Regions from separate parts of the Streptomyces sp. NPDC049813 genome, predicted to be linked through region 3. Evidence: riboswitches for the same ligand, from Rfam matches in the RefSeq annotation. Region 3 holds a riboswitch; each other region holds the start of a gene.
What was found. A riboswitch is a leader RNA that binds a small molecule or an ion and turns the genes downstream of it on or off. The one in region 3 is predicted to bind cyclic di-AMP.
Positions count from the first base shown of each region.

Region 1: it holds a riboswitch for cyclic di-AMP, as region 3 does, so the genes downstream of both, ACIBW6_RS12655 (NlpC/P60 family protein) here and ACIBW6_RS09955 (M23 family metallopeptidase) in region 3, are expected to answer to the same signal.
Region 2: it holds a riboswitch for cyclic di-AMP, as region 3 does, so the genes downstream of both, ACIBW6_RS32285 (M23 family metallopeptidase) here and ACIBW6_RS09955 (M23 family metallopeptidase) in region 3, are expected to answer to the same signal.
Region 4: it holds a riboswitch for cyclic di-AMP, as region 3 does, so the genes downstream of both, ACIBW6_RS19730 (transglycosylase family protein) here and ACIBW6_RS09955 (M23 family metallopeptidase) in region 3, are expected to answer to the same signal.

Region 1 is NZ_JBITLI010000004.1:499,026-503,229, forward strand. Features, by position in the region: gene pcrA (DNA helicase PcrA) at 1-2,244, opposite strand, end outside; cyclic di-AMP (ydaO/yuaA leader) riboswitch at 2,530-2,699, shown strand; gene ACIBW6_RS12655 (NlpC/P60 family protein) at 2,706-3,887, shown strand; gene ACIBW6_RS12660 (hypothetical protein) at 4,045-4,204, opposite strand, start outside.
Region 2 is NZ_JBITLI010000021.1:104,018-108,221, forward strand. Features, by position in the region: gene ACIBW6_RS32280 (PP2C family protein-serine/threonine phosphatase) at 27-1,127, shown strand; cyclic di-AMP (ydaO/yuaA leader) riboswitch at 1,370-1,528, shown strand; gene ACIBW6_RS32285 (M23 family metallopeptidase) at 1,540-2,577, shown strand; gene ACIBW6_RS32290 (aldo/keto reductase) at 2,633-3,586, shown strand; gene ACIBW6_RS32295 (PrsW family intramembrane metalloprotease) at 3,593-4,204, opposite strand, start outside.
Region 3 is NZ_JBITLI010000003.1:573,863-578,066, forward strand. Features, by position in the region: gene ACIBW6_RS09945 (HPr family phosphocarrier protein) at 54-335, shown strand; gene ACIBW6_RS09950 (GntR family transcriptional regulator) at 550-1,236, opposite strand; gene ACIBW6_RS09955 (M23 family metallopeptidase) at 1,458-2,258, opposite strand; cyclic di-AMP (ydaO/yuaA leader) riboswitch at 2,271-2,443, opposite strand; gene ACIBW6_RS09960 (M16 family metallopeptidase) at 2,681-4,048, opposite strand; gene ACIBW6_RS09965 (M16 family metallopeptidase) at 4,066-4,204, opposite strand, start outside.
Region 4 is NZ_JBITLI010000009.1:73,260-77,463, reverse strand. Features, by position in the region: gene ACIBW6_RS19740 (recombinase family protein) at 1-196, shown strand, start outside; gene ACIBW6_RS19735 (transglycosylase family protein) at 366-1,448, shown strand; cyclic di-AMP (ydaO/yuaA leader) riboswitch at 1,630-1,775, shown strand; gene ACIBW6_RS19730 (transglycosylase family protein) at 1,780-2,496, shown strand; gene eno (phosphopyruvate hydratase) at 2,780-4,066, shown strand; gene ACIBW6_RS19720 (septum formation initiator family protein) at 4,190-4,204, shown strand, end outside.

The sequences.
Region 1 (4,204 bases), on a different contig from region 3:
GGAGCCGCCGGTGCGCTTCCACTCCAGGTGCGCGTCCGGGATCTCCTCCAGGAAGCGCGAGGGCGGGTTGTACGAGGGCTGGCCCCAGGCGCTGCGCATGGAGGCGCGCGTCAGGTACAGCCGCTCCCGCGCGCGCGTGATGCCGACGTACGCGAGGCGACGCTCCTCCTCCAGCTCCTTGGTCTGCCCCAGGGAGCGCATGTGCGGGAAGACGCCGTCCTCCATGCCGGTCAGGAAGACCACCGGGAATTCGAGGCCCTTGGCGGTGTGCAGGGTCATCAGGGTGATGACGCCGCTGCCGTCGTCCTCCTCGTCGGGGATCTGGTCGGAGTCGGCAACGAGGGCGACCCGCTCCAGGAAGGCGGAGAGACCGGTGCCGCCGGCTTCTTCCGTCTCGGTCTCGCTCTCGCCCTCGGCGGCCGCCTGCGCGTTCTCCTGCTCGAACTCCAGGGCCACCGCGGCGAGTTCCTGGAGGTTCTCGATGCGGGTCTCGTCCTGCGGGTCCGTGGAGGACTGCAGCTCGGCGAGGTAGCCGGTGCGCTCGAGGACGGCTTCCAGGACCGTGGCCGGTCCGGCGCCGGACTCGACGACGGTGCGCAGGTCCTCCATGAGGGCGTTGAACCGCTTGACCGCGTTCGTCGACCGGGACGCCATGCCGTACGCCTCGTCGACGCGGCGCAGCGCCTGCGGGAAGGAGATCTTCTCGCGCTGGGAGAGCGCGTCGATCATCGCTTCGGCGCGGTCGCCGATGCCGCGCTTGGGCACGTTCAGGATGCGGCGCAGGGGGACGGAGTCCTCGGGATTGGCCAGCACGCGCAGGTAGGCCAGGATGTCCCTGACCTCCTTGCGCTCGTAGAAGCGGACACCGCCGACGACCTTGTAGGGCAGGCCGACGCGGATGAAGATCTCTTCGAAGACACGGGACTGCGCGTTCGTCCGGTAGAAGACGGCGACGTCGCCGGAGCTCGCCTCGCCCGCGTCCGTGAGCCGGTCGATCTCCTCGGCGACGAACTGCGCCTCGTCGTGCTCGGTGTCCGCGACGTAGCCGGTGATCTGGGAGCCCGCGCCCGCGTTCGTCCACAGGTTCTTGGGGCGGCGCGACTCGTTGCGCTCGATGACCGCGTTGGCCGCGCTCAGGATCGTCTGCGAGGAGCGGTAGTTCTGCTCCAGCAGGATCGTGGTCGCGTCCGTGTAGTCCTCCTCGAACTGGAGGATGTTGCGGATGGTGGCGCCGCGGAACGCGTAGATGGACTGGTCCGCGTCGCCGACGACGCACAGCTCGGCGGGGTCGGCGTCCTCCCCCTCCGTCGGCCCGACCAGCTCGCGCACGAGTGCGTACTGCGCGTGGTTGGTGTCCTGGTACTCGTCGACCAGGACGTGCCGGAAGCGGCGCCGGTAGTGCTCGGCGACGTCGGGGAACGCGCGCAGCAGGTTGACCGTGGTCATGATCAGGTCGTCGAAGTCGAGGGCGTTGGCCTCCCGCAGCCGCGACTGGTACATCGCGTAGGCCTGGGCGACGGACTTCTCGAATCCTCCCCCAGACTCCGTCCGGGAGGTGCCCCCAGCCGCGGTCTTCGCGAAGTCCTCCTCGTCGATCAGCTCGTTCTTCAGGTTCGAGATCTTGGCGCTGAAGGACTTCGGCGGGAACTTCTTGGGGTCCAGGTCCAGGTCGCGGCAGACCAGGGCCATGAGCCGCTTGCTGTCGGCCGCGTCGTAGATCGAGAACGACGAGGTGAAGCCGAGCTTCTTCGACTCGCGGCGCAGGATGCGCACGCACGCGCTGTGGAAGGTGGAGACCCACATCGCGTTCGCCCGCGGGCCCACCAGGGACTCGACGCGCTCCTTCATCTCGCCCGCGGCCTTGTTCGTGAAGGTGATCGCGAGGATCTGGCCGGGGTGGACGCCGCGCTCGGCCAGCAGGTAGGCGATGCGGTGGGTGAGGACGCGGGTCTTGCCGGAGCCGGCGCCCGCCACGATGAGCAGCGGGGAGCCGCCGTGCACGACGGCCGCCCGCTGGTTCTCGTTCAACCCGTCCAGCAGGGCCGCCGGGTCCAGGGCAGGGCGGGGCGCGCCGTCGCGGTAGTACGCGTCCCGGGCCGGAGGCACGTCGAACTTCCCGCCGAACAGGTCGTCCGGGATCGGCTCGGGCTCCGGTCCGTCGTGCTCGCTGTCGGGCGGCGGCGGGGGGCCCTCGGTCCGGTTCTGGAGGCCCGCCAGGAAGCTGTCGTCAAAGAGGCTGCTCATCGCCCTACGAGTCTAGGCGGCCCCACTGACACCCCGCCCCCACCTTGGCCACACTGCCCGTACCACCAGGTCAGCGGCGCCTTTCGGCCGGAGGAGTCCGGCGGCGCACCTACCGTGACCGAGCAGATGCGGTGCGTTCGACCATCATTCGGCCGAGCGCCCGGTGTCGCCAAGGTCACGAAAATGTATCGGGCATATCGAACATCAACCTTCACAGCAGCGACACGAGTTGGCTACCGTGCTGCGCGGGCAGCCCGTCCCCCCGCCGCGAGCACCGCGGCGAACGAGCAGCCCCCGCCGAGTCCCGTACGCCGTGAGGCAGGGAACCGGGGACCCAACCGACCTTGGGGTGAATCGGCCCGGCCGCCCGGCAGGACAGGGCGGCCGACCGTAGGGCAGCCTTCCGTACGCCCGAACCCGACAGCTAACCCGGTAGGCGGACCACGGAAGGAGTCGCCTCCTTGGCGTCGCACCGCAAGCCGCGTGTCCGGTCCCGGATGACCGGCGGCCTTCGCACCACCCCCGCGGTCGGGATCACGACCGTCGCCCTCACCTCGGTGGCCCTCCTCTCGCAGAGCGCCCAGGCGGCCCCCGCCCGGCCGGACCGGCCGAGCCTGGAAGAGGTGCAGAAGAAAGTCGACAGCCTGTACCGCCAGGCCGAGGTCGCCACGCAGAAGTACAACTCCGCCAAGGAGCAGACCGACAGCAAGAAGAAGCAGGTCGATCGCCTCCTCGACGACATCGCGCAGCGCACCGAGAAGCTGAACTCGGCCCGCCAGGAGCTGGGCAGGTTCGCCGCCCAGCAGTACCGCTCGGGCGGGATCGGCGACACGGCGACGATGTTCCTCGCGGACGACCCCGAGGACTACTTCGCGCAGAACCGGCTGATGAGCCGGATGACCGCCGACCAGAAGGACGCGGTCGACGACTATCAGAAGCAGCAGCTCAGCACCGCGAAGAAGCGCACCGAGGCGCAGGAGAGCCTCACGCAGCTGACGTCCTCCCAGACCGACCTGAAGACCTCCAAGCAGAGCGTGCAGACGAAGCTGGCCGACGCCCGTCAGCTGCTGTCGCGGCTGACCGCCGAGGAGAAGCAGCGGCTCGCGGCGATCGAGAAGAAGAAGCAGGAGGCGGCCCGCAAGAAGGCCGCCCAGCTCGCCGCGGAGCAGAAGGCGCAGGAGGACAAGAAGCAGCAGGCGGCCGAGGAGGCCGCCGGGCAGCAGGGCTCCGGCTCGTCGTCCGGCGGTACCACCGAGGCACCGGCAGGCAGCTCCTCCGGTTACGCGACCAAGGCCGCCCAGGCGCTCGCCTACGCCAAGGCGCAGGAGGGCAAGCCGTACGTGTGGGGCGCCACGGGCCCGGACTCCTACGACTGCTCGGGGCTCACCCAGGCGGCGTGGAAGGCGGCCGGCATCACCTTGCCGCGCACCACGTGGGACCAGGTGGAGGCCGGCACGACCGTCCCGCTCTCCTCGATCCAACCGGGTGACCTGGTCTTCTTCTACGACGACATCAGCCACGTCGGCCTGTACCTCGGCGACGGCATGATGATCCACGCCCCGAAGCCGGGCGCGTCCGTCCGCGAGGAGTCCATCTACTACGACGGCACCAGCTCGATCCACAGCGTGGTGCGGCCCGCCTGACGTCCGCGCCGGGTCCTGTCGCCGTGGTGGGGACACCGCGGTGACAGGCCCCGGGGGCTCCCGGGACCGCGGCGGCCGGAAAGCGCCCCCTGCCCCTCGGGCCCGCCCGGACCCCGCAGGCCCGCAGGGCCTCAGTACCTCAGGGCCGCCGGCTCCCTCAGGTCCAGAGCACCGCGATGAAGATGTTGGCGATCGTCAGCCCGCCGACCGCAGCGAACAGCCCCTTCTCGGCCGTCTCCTCGTCGCGCTTCACGTACACGATGCCGAGGATGACGATCAGGACGGCCAGCTTCACCCCGATCTTGACGTTGTTCACG
Region 2 (4,204 bases), on a different contig from region 3:
GGCGCGGACGTGGCAGGAGACGAGTGGTGGGGCAGCGAGGAGGGCGGCACGGACGCGGAACGGACGCCGCCGGTACGCGTGCCTTCCTGCGGGTGCTGCCCCTGCTGCTGATCGTCGGCGGTGCGGTCTACGAGTACTGCACGCCGTCCGGGTTCGCCGGCTCACCGCTCTTCAGTGCTGCGCCGCTGGTCGTCGCGCCCTTCTTCTCGCTGGGCAGCACGATCACCGCGGGCGCCGCGTCGGTCGCCGCCATCGTCGCCGTCCATCTGCGCTACACGTCGTTCAACGCCGGGGTGTACACCGAGATGGCCACCGTGGCCACGGTGTGCGTGCTGGCCTGCTTCATCAACCGGATCAAGCGCCGCAGCGACGAGCAGCTGGCGTCCGCGCGCCAGATCGCGGAGGCCGCCCAGCTGGCGGTGTTGCCGGAGCCGGCCGGGCGGATCGGCGGCCTGGCCGTCGCGGCCCGGTACGAGGCGGCGCAGGCCGACGCCTTCATCGGCGGCGATCTGTACGCGGTGCAGGACACGCCGCACGGGGTGCGGATAGTCGTGGGGGACGTACGGGGCAAGGGCATGGGCGCGGTCGCCGCCGTGGCCGTCGTCATCGGGGCCTTCCGGGAGGCCGCCGAGCAGGAGGAGAGCCTGGAGGCGGTCGCCCAGCGGCTGGAGCGGGCGCTGGCCAGGGAGGGGTCGCGGCGGCGCGGCATCGACGACTTCGAGGGGTTCACCACCGCCGTGCTCGCCGAGATCCCGCACGGCGGCCGGCTCCTGCGCGTCCTCAACCGCGGCCACCCCGAACCGGTCGTGCTGCACGGCGACGGCACGGTGCGGGTGGTCACGCCGGCGGAGGCGGCGCTGCCGCTCGGCCTGGGCGAGCTCGGCTCCTGGCCGGACCGGGCCACCGAGGCGGCGTTCCCGGCCGAGGCGACGCTGCTGCTCTACACCGACGGGCTCTCCGAGGCGCGCGACGCGCGGGGCGTCTTCTACGATCCCGCGGCCCGGCTCGCGGGCCGGATCTTCCCGGGGCCGGAGGAGCTGCTCGCGGCGCTGGCCGAAGAAGTGCGCCGGCACACCGGGGGCGGGGCCAGCGACGACATGGCGCTGCTCGCCGTGCGCCGCCCTTGATCGACATCACGAGGCGTGACCGGACGACTCCCTGCACATAACGATTGACACTCCGTCAGAAAGTCGGGTGTTTGGCGCGGGCCGGAATCGTCGGTCAACTCGCCCGTTTGAAGGTGTTATTGACCGTTAAGTCCAGGCCAAAGACGTGAACGATCAGTGGGAACAGCTTGGAATTACTATCGGCTGTCTATTAACGTTCGATAACGCAGCGCGGTCGTCCCAGCCGTCACAAGCGACGGCTCCGTGCGCACACGCCTAATCCCGCAAGGGAGCCGGGGAACCACCAACTTGGGGTGAATCAGGCACAGTTCCGTCGCTTTTCGGGCGCCGGGCCGTGCTCGTAGGAGACCTTCCTGCTCCGAACCCGTCAGCTAACCCGGTAGGCGAGAAGGAAGGAAAGGAGAGCGCCCCCGTGGCGTCGAACCGTCCTGCCCCCGAGTTCTCCGGGTACTCCGCCCACCCCGCCGACGGCGAGGCCGGCGTCGAGCAGGGGAGCTGGGAGGAGTGGAATCCCACCGAGGAGTCCGTCCGCCCCGTCCGCGGCAGGCACCGCGTGGCCCGTCAGCGCGGCGGACTCGCGCGCAGCTCCACCGTCCTGGGCGTCGGCGTGATCGCCGCCGTCGGCGCCGGCGGCATCGCCACCGCGCAGGGCGGCAAGCCCCCGGTCCGGATCTCCATGCCCGACCTCTCCGCCGTCAAGGACTCGCTGCCCGAGGCCAAGTCGCTGCCCGGCGTGGGCGCGTTCATGTCCGACGGCGCCGACTCCGCCTCCGGCGCCTCCGCCGCGCCGCTCACCACGATGGGCACCGGTCAGTCGGGTGCGGGCGAGGCGCTGCGGGCCCGGATCATGCAGCAGGCCGAGACGCAGCAGGACGCCGCCGATGCCACCGCGCAGGCCGAGGCCGAGCAGGCCGCCGCGCTGAAGGCCGCCGAGGAGGCCGCGGCGAAGCACGAGAAGGCCGAGGCCAAGGCCGCCGCCGACAAGAAGAAGGCGGAGGAGGAGGCCAAGAAGAAGGCCGAGGCCGAGCGCCTCGCCGAGCTGGCCAAGAGCTTCCGGCTGCCCGTCGCCTCGTACACGATCACCGGCACCTTCGGGCAGCCCGGATCGATGTGGTCCTCCGGCTACCACACGGGCCTGGACTTCGCGGCCTCCACCGGCACGCCGATCCACGCCATCCACGGCGCCACCGTCACCGAGGCCGGCTGGGCGGGCGCCTACGGGTACCGCACGATCCTCACCCTCGACGACGGCACCGAACTGTGGTTCTGCCACCAGTCGTCGATGAACGTCAGCGTCGGCCAGAAGGTCTCCACCGGGGACGTCATCGGCCGCGTCGGCGCCACCGGCAACGTCACGGGCGCCCACCTCCACCTGGAGGTCCACCCGGGCGGGGACGCCACCGGCGTCGACCCCGCGGTCTGGCTGCGCGGCAAGGGCCTCTCGCTCTGAGCCCGCGGCGCCCCCCGCGCAGCGGTTCGCTCCGCGGGGGGCGTTCAATCGGGGTATGACTTCTTCTCCCCTGCGCCCGCTCGGCTCCTCCGACCTCGAGGTCTTCCCGCTCTCCCTCGGCGGCAACGTCTTCGGGTGGACCGCCGACGAGGCGACGTCCTTCGCGGTGCTCGACGCCTACACCGCCGGGGGCGGCAACTTCATCGACACGGCGGACTCGTACTCGGCCTGGATCGAGGGCAACCACGGCGGTGAGTCGGAGACGATCATCGGCAAGTGGCTCGCCGCCCGCGGCCGGCGCGACGAGGTCGTCATCGCCACCAAGGTCGCCCGCCACCCCGACTTCAAGGGCCTGCGCGCCGCGAACATCCGGGCCGCCGCCGACGCCTCCCTCACCCGCCTCGGCACCGACCACATCGACCTCTACTACACGCACTTCGACGACGACGAGACGATCCCCGTCGAGGAGATCATCGGCGCGCTCGACGGCCTGGTGAAGGCCGGCAAGGTCCGCGCCATCGCCGCCTCGAACATCTCGCCTGAGCGCCTCCAGGAGTCGCTGGACTTCTCCGACCGCGAGGGCCTCGCCCGCTACGTCGCCCTTCAGCCGCACTACAACCTCGTCTCGCGCGACACCTACGAGGGTCCCCGGCGCGAGATCGCCTCGCGCGCCGGGCTCGCCGCCGTCCCGTACTTCGCCCTCGCCGCCGGTTTCCTCACCGGCAAGTACCGGCCGGGCGTCGCCGTCGACAGCCCCCGCGCGGCCGGTGCCAGCAAGCACCTGGAGACCGAGCGCGGCCGCAAGGTGCTGACCGCCCTCGACGAGGTCGCCCGGGCGCACGACGCCGAGATCGCCACGGTCGCCCTGGCCTGGCTCGCCGCCCAGCCCACCGTCGCCGCGCCGATCGCGTCCGCGCGCACGGTGGAGCAGCTGCCCGCGCTGCTCGCCGTGGCCGGACTGGAGCTGACGGACGCGGAGCTCGGCCGCCTCACGGAGGCCTCCGCCTGAGCCCGTTCAGGGCCGGTACGGGTGGTACGCGGGGGCGGGCGGCCGCGGCCCCGCGTACGCCGGGGGCCGGTGGACGGGGGCCGCGACCTGGGCGGCGTAGGCGAGGGCGGGGCGGGCGTATCCGCGCCGCTGCCACAGCGCGTCGAGCAGCTCCCGCTCCCGTACGACGAAATCGGCGCCGGCCCGCCCCCGCTCACCGCGGTGCCGGAGCAGGGCGAGCGACGTCGCCAGGGACGCGTACTCGGTGACCGCCCGCTCCGCCGTCCTGCCGCCGTAGTGGGCCGCGTACTCGCGGGCCAGGCGGCGGGCCTTGAGGGAGCCGAGGGCGAACGGCTCGGGCGGCGCGAGCCAGCCGGCGGCGACGTACGCCGCCAGCTGTGCCCGGACGGTGCGCAGTTCGCGGTGGCGCAGGTACACGGCGAGCCAGGTGAGCAGCGCGAAGACCGGGACCATGAACGCCGCGTACACGGCGTAGAAGCCGTACTCGCCGAAGGACGACGAGCCGTTCCAGAACGCGTGCACGCCCATCGCGGCGAGCAGCCCCGCCAGCGGCAGCAGCACCCGGCGGCCGGACCCGCGGTCGGGCGCGGCGACCGCGGCGAGCCCGAAACCGATGCC
Region 3 (4,204 bases):
GGTTGTGTGAGAATGGTCTAGACAACCTTGAGTCACTCGAAGGGCAGCATCACATGGCTGAGCGCCGCGTCAACGTCGGCTGGGCCGAGGGCCTCCACGCCCGCCCCGCCTCCATCTTCGTCCGCGCGGCCACCGCGGCCGGCGTCCCCGTGACGATCGCCAAGGCCGACGGCAACCCCGTCAACGCCGCTTCCATGCTCGCGGTGCTGGGTCTGGGCGCGCAGGGCGGCGAGGAGATCGTCCTGGCCTCCGACGCCGAGGGCGCGGACGCCGCGCTCGACCGTCTGGCGAAGCTGGTCTCCGAGGGTCTCGACGAGCTCCCCGAGACCGTCTGATCCCCCTCGTACCGCCGAAGCCGCGCGTTCCCTTTATGGGCGCGCGGCTTCGTCGTTCCCGCGAAGAATTCACGCGCGAGTACAGCCGCCCGGTCCACACGGAATCAGCGGCCGGTATCTATTGCCCTCCGGACACCATGCAGCGAAGCATGCACCAGAAATGCCAAGCGCCCGATCCGGCGATTACCGCACGTCTTTGTATACGGCCCTTTTATTAATGGGGAAGGCTCGCCGTGTTTACAGGACGTTGCGAAGTCCTCACGTGACCGGCGGCGCGCGGGACGCGGAGCCGGTGGGCGGCCGCCGCGCGCTCGGCGTGCAGCAGGGTCAGCGCGCGGGCACGCTCGGCGTCGCCGCGGGCCACCGCGTCCACGATGGCACCGTGCTCGGCCCAGGACTCGGCCGGCTGGGCCGGGCCCTCCACGACGTACATCCAGGCGATCTTGTGCCGGAGCTGGGTGAGCAGGGCGATCAGGCCGGGGCTGCCGGAGGCCCCCGCGAGGGTCTCGTGGAACCACCCGCCCAGGGAGCGCAGATCCTCGCCCTGACCGCGCCGCACCCGCTCCTGCCCCAGCCTGACCAGGCCGCGCAGGACCTTGAGGTGCGCCTCGGTCCTGCGCTGCGCGGCGCGCGCGGCGCCCAGCGGTTCGAGCAGCAGCCGGACCTCCAGCAGGTCGGCGGCCTCCTGCCGGGTGGGTTCGGCCACGCACGCGCCCGCGTGCCGCCGTGTGACGACGAAGCCCTCGGCCTCCAGGGTGCGCAGCGCCTCGCGCACCGGGACCCGCGAGACCCCGTAGCGCCGCGCGAGCACTTCCTCGGTGAGTCTGCTGCCGCGCTCGTAGACACCCGCGACGATGTCCTCGCGGATCGCCGTGCATACCGAGTGTGCGGGAATGCGCATGTCCCGACCTCCGCCTTCATCCCCGCGAAACGCGGTCGATCGACGCTTGTGCGAGCGCGAATGCCACCCTCCGGTCGCGCCCGCCCGGTGACTCTATTCCACCGCACTCGAATTTCCGACGCCGGACCGGAATCCAGGGATATTTTCTGGCCAGAAATGCGGGGCGCACGCGAAAGCCCCGGCTCGCCGAGCCGGGGCTTTCGCGTGCGGGTGCGTGCGCGTCAGACGTTCACGCCGTGCGAGCGCAGGTACGCGACGGGGTCCATGTCCGAGCCGTAGTCGGGCGTCGTGCGGGCCTCGAAGTGCAGGTGCGGGCCCGTGACGTTGCCGGTGGCGCCGGAGAGGCCTATCTGCTGGCCGGGGGTGACGGCCTGGCCGACGGAGACGCCGATGGAGGACAGGTGCCCGTACTGGGTGTACGTGCCGTCGTTCATCTTGATCACGATGTTGTTGCCGTAGGCGCCGCCCCAGCCGGCCTCGACGACGGTGCCCGCGCCGACCGCGTGCACGGACGTGCCGCTGGCCGCGTGGAAGTCGATGCCGGTGTGGCTGCCGGAGGACCACAGGCCGCTGCTCGCCTGGTAGCCCGTGGAGACGTAGGAGCCGGAGATGGGCGCCACGAAGCTGTTGAGCAGGCGCTTGCGCTCGGCCTCGCGGGCGGCCCGCTCCTTGGCCTCGCGCTCTTCGCGCTCCTTGGCGGCCTTCGCCTCGGCCTCGCGCTTGGCTTCCTCGGCCTTCTTCTTCGCCTCGGCCTCGGCCTTCGCCTTGGCGGCGGCCGCGTCGGCGGCCTTCTTCTGGGCGGCGGCCTGCGCGTCGATCCGGTCGGCCAGGGAGTCGCCGATGGCGATGGCCTGGGTCAGGCCGTTCTGCTCGGGGGCCGCGGTGTCGGCGGCGAGGGCGGGGGCGGCGAGGCCGCCCACCACACCGGTCGTGGTGAGCGCCGCGACACTCGCGACCTGCACGGTGGTACGCGTGAGGCGACTGGGACGACGGTGCTTCCCGGTGGCACGGGTGAACGCCATGTAGGGGCTGATCCTTTCCTTCCCTCTCGCCTACCGGGTTAGCTGACGGGTTCGGAGCAGGAAGGTCTCCTACGGGCGACCGTCCTGGCCTGTACGGCCGGAAGGCTGCCCGATTCACCCCAGGGACTGCGGTGGGTCCCCGGCTCCCCTGGCTCACGCCATGGGGGACTCGGCGATGACTGTCCGGTGTCGCGGGCGCGACGCGTGTCTGGCGAACAGCCGGACCGACGCTAAGCGGGACATCTTTTAATCAACAAACGGATCCCGGCTTTTGTAGCGCATGCCACAGAGCAGACAGGCAACCTCCGCCCCAATTCGGACAAAAGCGATACCCGGCCGCACAAGGGTGAACGTGAGCGACACCACGCAGCCCCGGTGGCCGTGGAGGCCACCGGGGCTGCGAGCGACGTACGGGGCGGGGGTCAGCCCGAGACGACGGTCACCTCGCCGATGCCGAGGGCCCGGACGGGCTCCTCGATCTGCGCGGCGTCGCCCACGAGGATCGTCACCAGCCGGTCAGCCGGGAAGGCGCTGACGACCGCCGCGGTGGCCTCCACGGTGCCCGTCTCGGCGAGCCGGCGGTACAGCTGGGCCTGGAAGTCGTCCTGGAGGTGCTGCTCGACCTGGTCGGCCAGCGTGCCCGCGACGGCGGCCGCGGTCTCGTACTTCAGCGGCGCCACGCCCACCAGGTTCTGCACGGCGGTGTCCCGCTCGGCGTCCGTGAGCCCCCCTTCGGCGAGCGTGCGCAGCACCTTCCAGAGGTCGTCGAGCGCGGGCCCGGTGTTCGGGGTGTCCACGGAGCCGCTGATGGCGAGCATCGCGGCACCCGTGCCGTCCGGCGCGGACCGCAGCACCTGGGCGAAGGACCGCACCCCGTAGGTGTAGCCCTTCTCCTCGCGCAGCACCCGGTCCAGGCGCGAGGTGAGCGTGCCGCCGAGGCAGTACGTGCCGAGGATCTGCGCGGCCCACACCCGGTCGTGCCGGTCGGGTCCGATGCGGCCGATCAGCAGCTGCGTCTGCACCGCGCCCGGCCGGTCCACGATGACGACCCGGCCGGTGTCGTCGGCGGTCACCGGCGGGACCGGCCTGGGCTCCGCGGTGTCACCGGTCCAGGCGCCGAGCGTGTCGGTGAGGAGGGCGTCCAGGTCGGTGCCGGTCAGGTCGCCCACCACGACGACGGTGCCGGTGGCGGGGCGGACGTGCTTCTCGTAGAAGGCGCGTACGGCCGCCGCGTCGATGGCGGCGACGGTCTCCTCGCTGCCCTGCCGCGGACGCGACATGCGCGAGTCGGCCGGGAAGAGCTGCCGGGAGAGCTCCTTGGCGGCCCGGCGGGCCGGGTTGGCGCTCTCGTGCGGGATCTCGTCGAGCCGGTTGCGGACCAGGCGCTCGATCTCGCCGTCCGCGAAGGCGGGCGCCCGCAGCGCGTCGGCCAGCAGGGCGAGGCCCTTGGGAAGCCGGGAGACCGGCACCTCCAAGGAGACCCGCACGCCGGGGTGGTCGGCGTGCGCGTCCATGGTGGCGCCGCAGCGCTCCAGTTCGGCGGCGAACTCCTCCGCGGAGTGCTTGTCGGTGCCCTCGTTGAAGGCACGCGCCATGATCGTGGCGACGCCTTCGAGGGCGGCCGGCTCGGCCTCCAGCGGCGCGTCGAGGTTGATCTCCACGGCCACGACCTGCTGGCCGGGGCGGTGGCAGCGCAGCACGGTCAGGCCGTTGTCCAGCTCGCCGCGCTCGGGGGCCGGGAACGCCCACGGCTTGGCCGTGCCCGCCTCGGGCCGGGGATGGAAGTCCATGGTCGCGAGCTGCTCGGTCACCGGCCCGCCTCCTCGTCGCTCGGGTCGCTCTCGGCGGTCTCGTCGGTCTCGTCGGTCTCGTCATGAGGGGCGGCGGGCACCGTGGGCTCGTAGACGAGCACCGCGCGGTTGTCGGGGCGCAGGCGCGCCTTCGCG
Region 4 (4,204 bases), on a different contig from region 3:
CCCGGCGCGATACGGCCCGCACGGGCAGATCAAGGACCGGCAGAACTCCTGGTTCAAGAGGGGGTTCTGGCCGCCGCTCATGGACGCACTGAACGCAAGAGGCGGTGGGTCGGTAGTCCGACGAGAGGTGTTGGTCCCGGCGCTGGAGGTCATCTCCGGGATCGAGTCCCCGGACACAACACTTCGGAGCCGGTGACTGACTGACACCTCGTCAGGATTGTGATGTTCACGTGATCTGCGCTGCATCGACTTGTGACAAGCGTTCGAGTCCCGCTACGTTCACCAGTCATCGCGACACAGGCACAACCGGCACCACTTCCGCCACCCCTGTCGCGTGCTGCATCAGTCTCGCGAAAGGCAACCGCATGCTCTCCGGGAACGGTCGACACCGTCGCCCCCGTCAGGCCCCTGCTCTCGTCGTCGCCGCCGGGGTCACCGGCAGCGCCATCGCGATCCCGCTGCTCGCGGCGGGCAGCGCGAGCGCCGCCTCCACCGCCACCTGGGACAAGCTCGCCGAGTGCGAGTCCGGCGGCCAGTGGAGTCTGGACGCCGGCAACGGCTACTACGGCGGGCTCCAGTTCTCGCAGGAGATGTGGGAGCAGTACGGCGGGCTCGACTTCGCCCCGCGCGCCGACGAGGCGAGCCGCTCGCAGCAGATAGCCGTGGCCGAGAAGGCGCTTGCGGCCAAGGGGCCCAGTGCCTGGCCGAGCTGTTCGATCGTGGCCGGCCTCACGCAGGGCGACGACACGGCCGAGGTCGACCCGGGCGCGAGCGCGTCCCCCCGGCCCTCCGGCTCGGCCGACGCGAAGGACTCCCAGAACCCTGAGGACTCCGGGGACTCCACGGCCCCCGCCGAGTCCGCGGGAGAGAAGAATCACGCGGGCTCCGCCACGGCCGATCCGTCCGGTGCGGGCGACGCGTCCGATCCGGCCGGCCCGTCGGGTTCCGCCGATCCGTCGAGTTCCGCGGACACCGCTGACGGCAGCGGCACTTCGGACGCCTCCGGCGACGCGGGCGACGAGCCGGGCGCGGCCGCGTCGGACGAGGTCACGGACGGTACGGACGGCTCGGACGGCGGCCTGGGCGCGGCGGACACGACGGACAACGCGGAGAAGGAGGGTGGCGCGCAGGGGTCCGCCTCCGCCGATCCCTCCGACCCCGCCGCGGACCCCTCGGCGGCCGGCCGCCACCGCGGCGACCGCGCCTCGGACGACGCCTCCGCCTCCCGTCAGGGTGAGGGGCGTCACGCTTCACGTGAGGAGCAGCGCGCCGACGGGGCGTACACGGTCCGCTCCGGCGACAACCTCTGGGACATCGCGGACGCGCACGACGTGCGTGGCGGGTGGGATGCGCTCTACGACCTGAACAAGAAGACGGTCGGTTCCGACCCCGACCTCATCCTGCCTGGTCAGAGTCTGGATCTTGGCCTCGAATCGGGTGAAAAGTAGCGGGAGTTCAGGGGCGGTTGAGGCTCGTATGTCCGGCTTTGCGAGAGTGAGACATGAGTCTCAAAGACCCTGATCGTCTTTGAAATCGGGCGGATCGACTGCTTACGGTCGTGACCGCTCGCCACAGCGGGCCCCGACGGACGTCACGCCGAATCCTGCCGACGTCCGTACGGGAACAGTCGACGCGTCAGCGCCGTAGGCAGGAGCGGGGGACCCAAGGTAAGCGCCGGACATCCGGCTTGGGGTCAAGTCGCGCACAGGATGCGCGCCGGGCACTCACTGGTCCGAACCCGACAGCTCACCTCGTAGGCGTCGGTGAGGGGATCTCTTCATGCTGTTCTCCAACACGGGCAAGCACCGTCGTCCGTCCAAGGCCGTTCGTGTCGCCACGCTCGCCGGCGTCGCCGGTGCCGCCGTCGCCGTTCCGCTGATGGGTGCCACGGGCGCCTCCGCCGCCTCCACCTCCGAGTGGGACCAGGTCGCGCAGTGCGAGTCCGGTGGCAACTGGGCGATCAACACGGGCAACGGCTACTACGGTGGCCTGCAGTTCTCCGCCTCGACCTGGGCCGCGTACGGCGGCACCTCCTACGCCTCCTCCGCCGACCAGGCGTCCAAGGCGCAGCAGATATCGGTCGCCGAGAAGGTCCTCGCCGCGCAGGGCAAGGGTGCCTGGCCGAGCTGTGGCGTGGGCCTGTCCGGCGCCGACACCAGCAACTCCGCTCCGGCCGAGTCGTCGCAGCAGTCGCAGCCGCAGCAGCAGGAGCGCTCCGACTCCTCCACGACGACCCGCTCGCAGGAGCGCCAGCAGCCGCAGCAGCAGCAGGCGCAGCCGCAGCCGCAGCAGGACACCAAGAAGGACACCGTCACCACCCCGACCGGCAAGAAGGTCGAGAAGGGCGACGGCGAGTACAAGGTGAAGTCCGGCGACACCCTCAGCAAGATCGCCGAGGCGCACGGGACCAACTGGCACAAGGTGTTCGAGCTCAACAAGGACATCATCAGCGACGCCAACCTGATCTACCCGGACCAGCAGCTGCACCTCAAGTAAAGAGGACCCCTCGCGCACCGAGGGACCCCCTCGCGGAGGCGGCCCCGGCGTCGGCGGACGCCGGGCCCGGCCGCACCGCACCGCCCCGTCCACGGGCCGCTCACGTCGGCGACCCCCGCTCCGGTCCTCCGGAGTGGGGGTCGCCGTCTTTGTTCCGTTTGGAAACATTTCGCTATCGGCGTTGTCCACAACCCGGTCGGCCGACTGGCTGATGCCCCGGAGCCGGTTACGCTCAGGGGTGCGGGCCAGCCGCCCGCGCTGTTGTGTCACATCCCAGAAGGAGATGCTCGTGCCGTCCATCGACGTCGTCGTAGCCCGGGAAATCCTGGACTCCCGAGGCAACCCCACGGTCGAGGTCGAGGTCGGCCTCGACGACGGCAGCACGGGTCGTGCTGCTGTTCCGTCCGGCGCCTCCACCGGTGCCTTCGAGGCCATCGAACTCCGTGACGGTGACCCCAACCGTTACCAGGGCAAGGGCGTCGAGAAGGCCGTCCTCGCCGTCATCGAGCAGATCGGCCCGGAGCTCGTCGGCTACGACGCCACCGAGCAGCGCCTGATCGACCAGGCGATGTTCGACCTGGACGCCACGGACAACAAGGGCTCGCTCGGCGCCAACGCCATCCTCGGCGTCTCCCTCGCCGTCGCGCACGCCGCGTCCGAGGCCAGCGACCTGCCGCTGTTCCGCTACCTCGGCGGTCCGAACGCGCACCTGCTGCCCGTCCCGATGATGAACATCCTGAACGGCGGGTCGCACGCCGACTCGAACGTCGACATCCAGGAGTTCATGATCGCCCCGATCGGCGCGGAGTCCTTCTCCGAGGCGCTGCGCTGGGGCACCGAGGTCTACCACACCCTCAAGAAGGTGCTGAAGACCAAGGGCCTGTCCACCGGCCTCGGCGACGAGGGCGGCTTCGCCCCGAACCTGGAGTCGAACCGCGCCGCGCTCGACCTCATCCTCGAAGCGATCAAGGAGGCCGGCTACATCCCCGGCCAGCAGGTCGCGCTCGCGCTGGACGTCGCCGCCTCCGAGTTCTACAAGGACGGCAAGTACCAGTTCGAGGGCAAGGAGCGCTCCGCCGCCGAGATGACGGAGTACTACGAGGAGCTCGTCTCCGCGTACCCGCTCGTCTCCATCGAGGACCCGCTGTACGAGGACGACTGGGCCGGCTGGAACACCATCACCGAGCGCCTCGGCGACAAGGTCCAGCTCGTCGGCGACGACCTGTTCGTCACCAACCCGGAGCGCCTGGCGCGCGGCATCGAGGAGGACTCGGCCAACGCGCTGCTCGTCAAGGTGAACCAGATCGGCTCGCTGACCGAGACCCTGGACGCCGTCGAGCTGGCCCAGCGCAACGGTTTCAAGTGCATGATGTCGCACCGCTCCGGCGAGACCGAGGACGTCACCATCGCCGACCTCGCCGTCGCCACGAACTGCGGCCAGATCAAGACCGGCGCCCCGGCCCGCTCCGAGCGCGTCGCCAAGTACAACCAGCTGCTGCGCATCGAGGAGATCCTCGACGACGCCGCGGTCTACGCCGGCCGCAGCGCGTTCCCCCGCTTCAAGGGCTGACCTGCCCCGGGACGTCTTCCGGCGCCGTAGTTCCGTACGTCCTCGCACTCGGTCCCGTACCGTGTGCGAGGACGTACGCACGTAGGCAGCCAGACGGGGACCAGATCGGGGAGGCACCAGGCGATGCCGGGAAAGCTC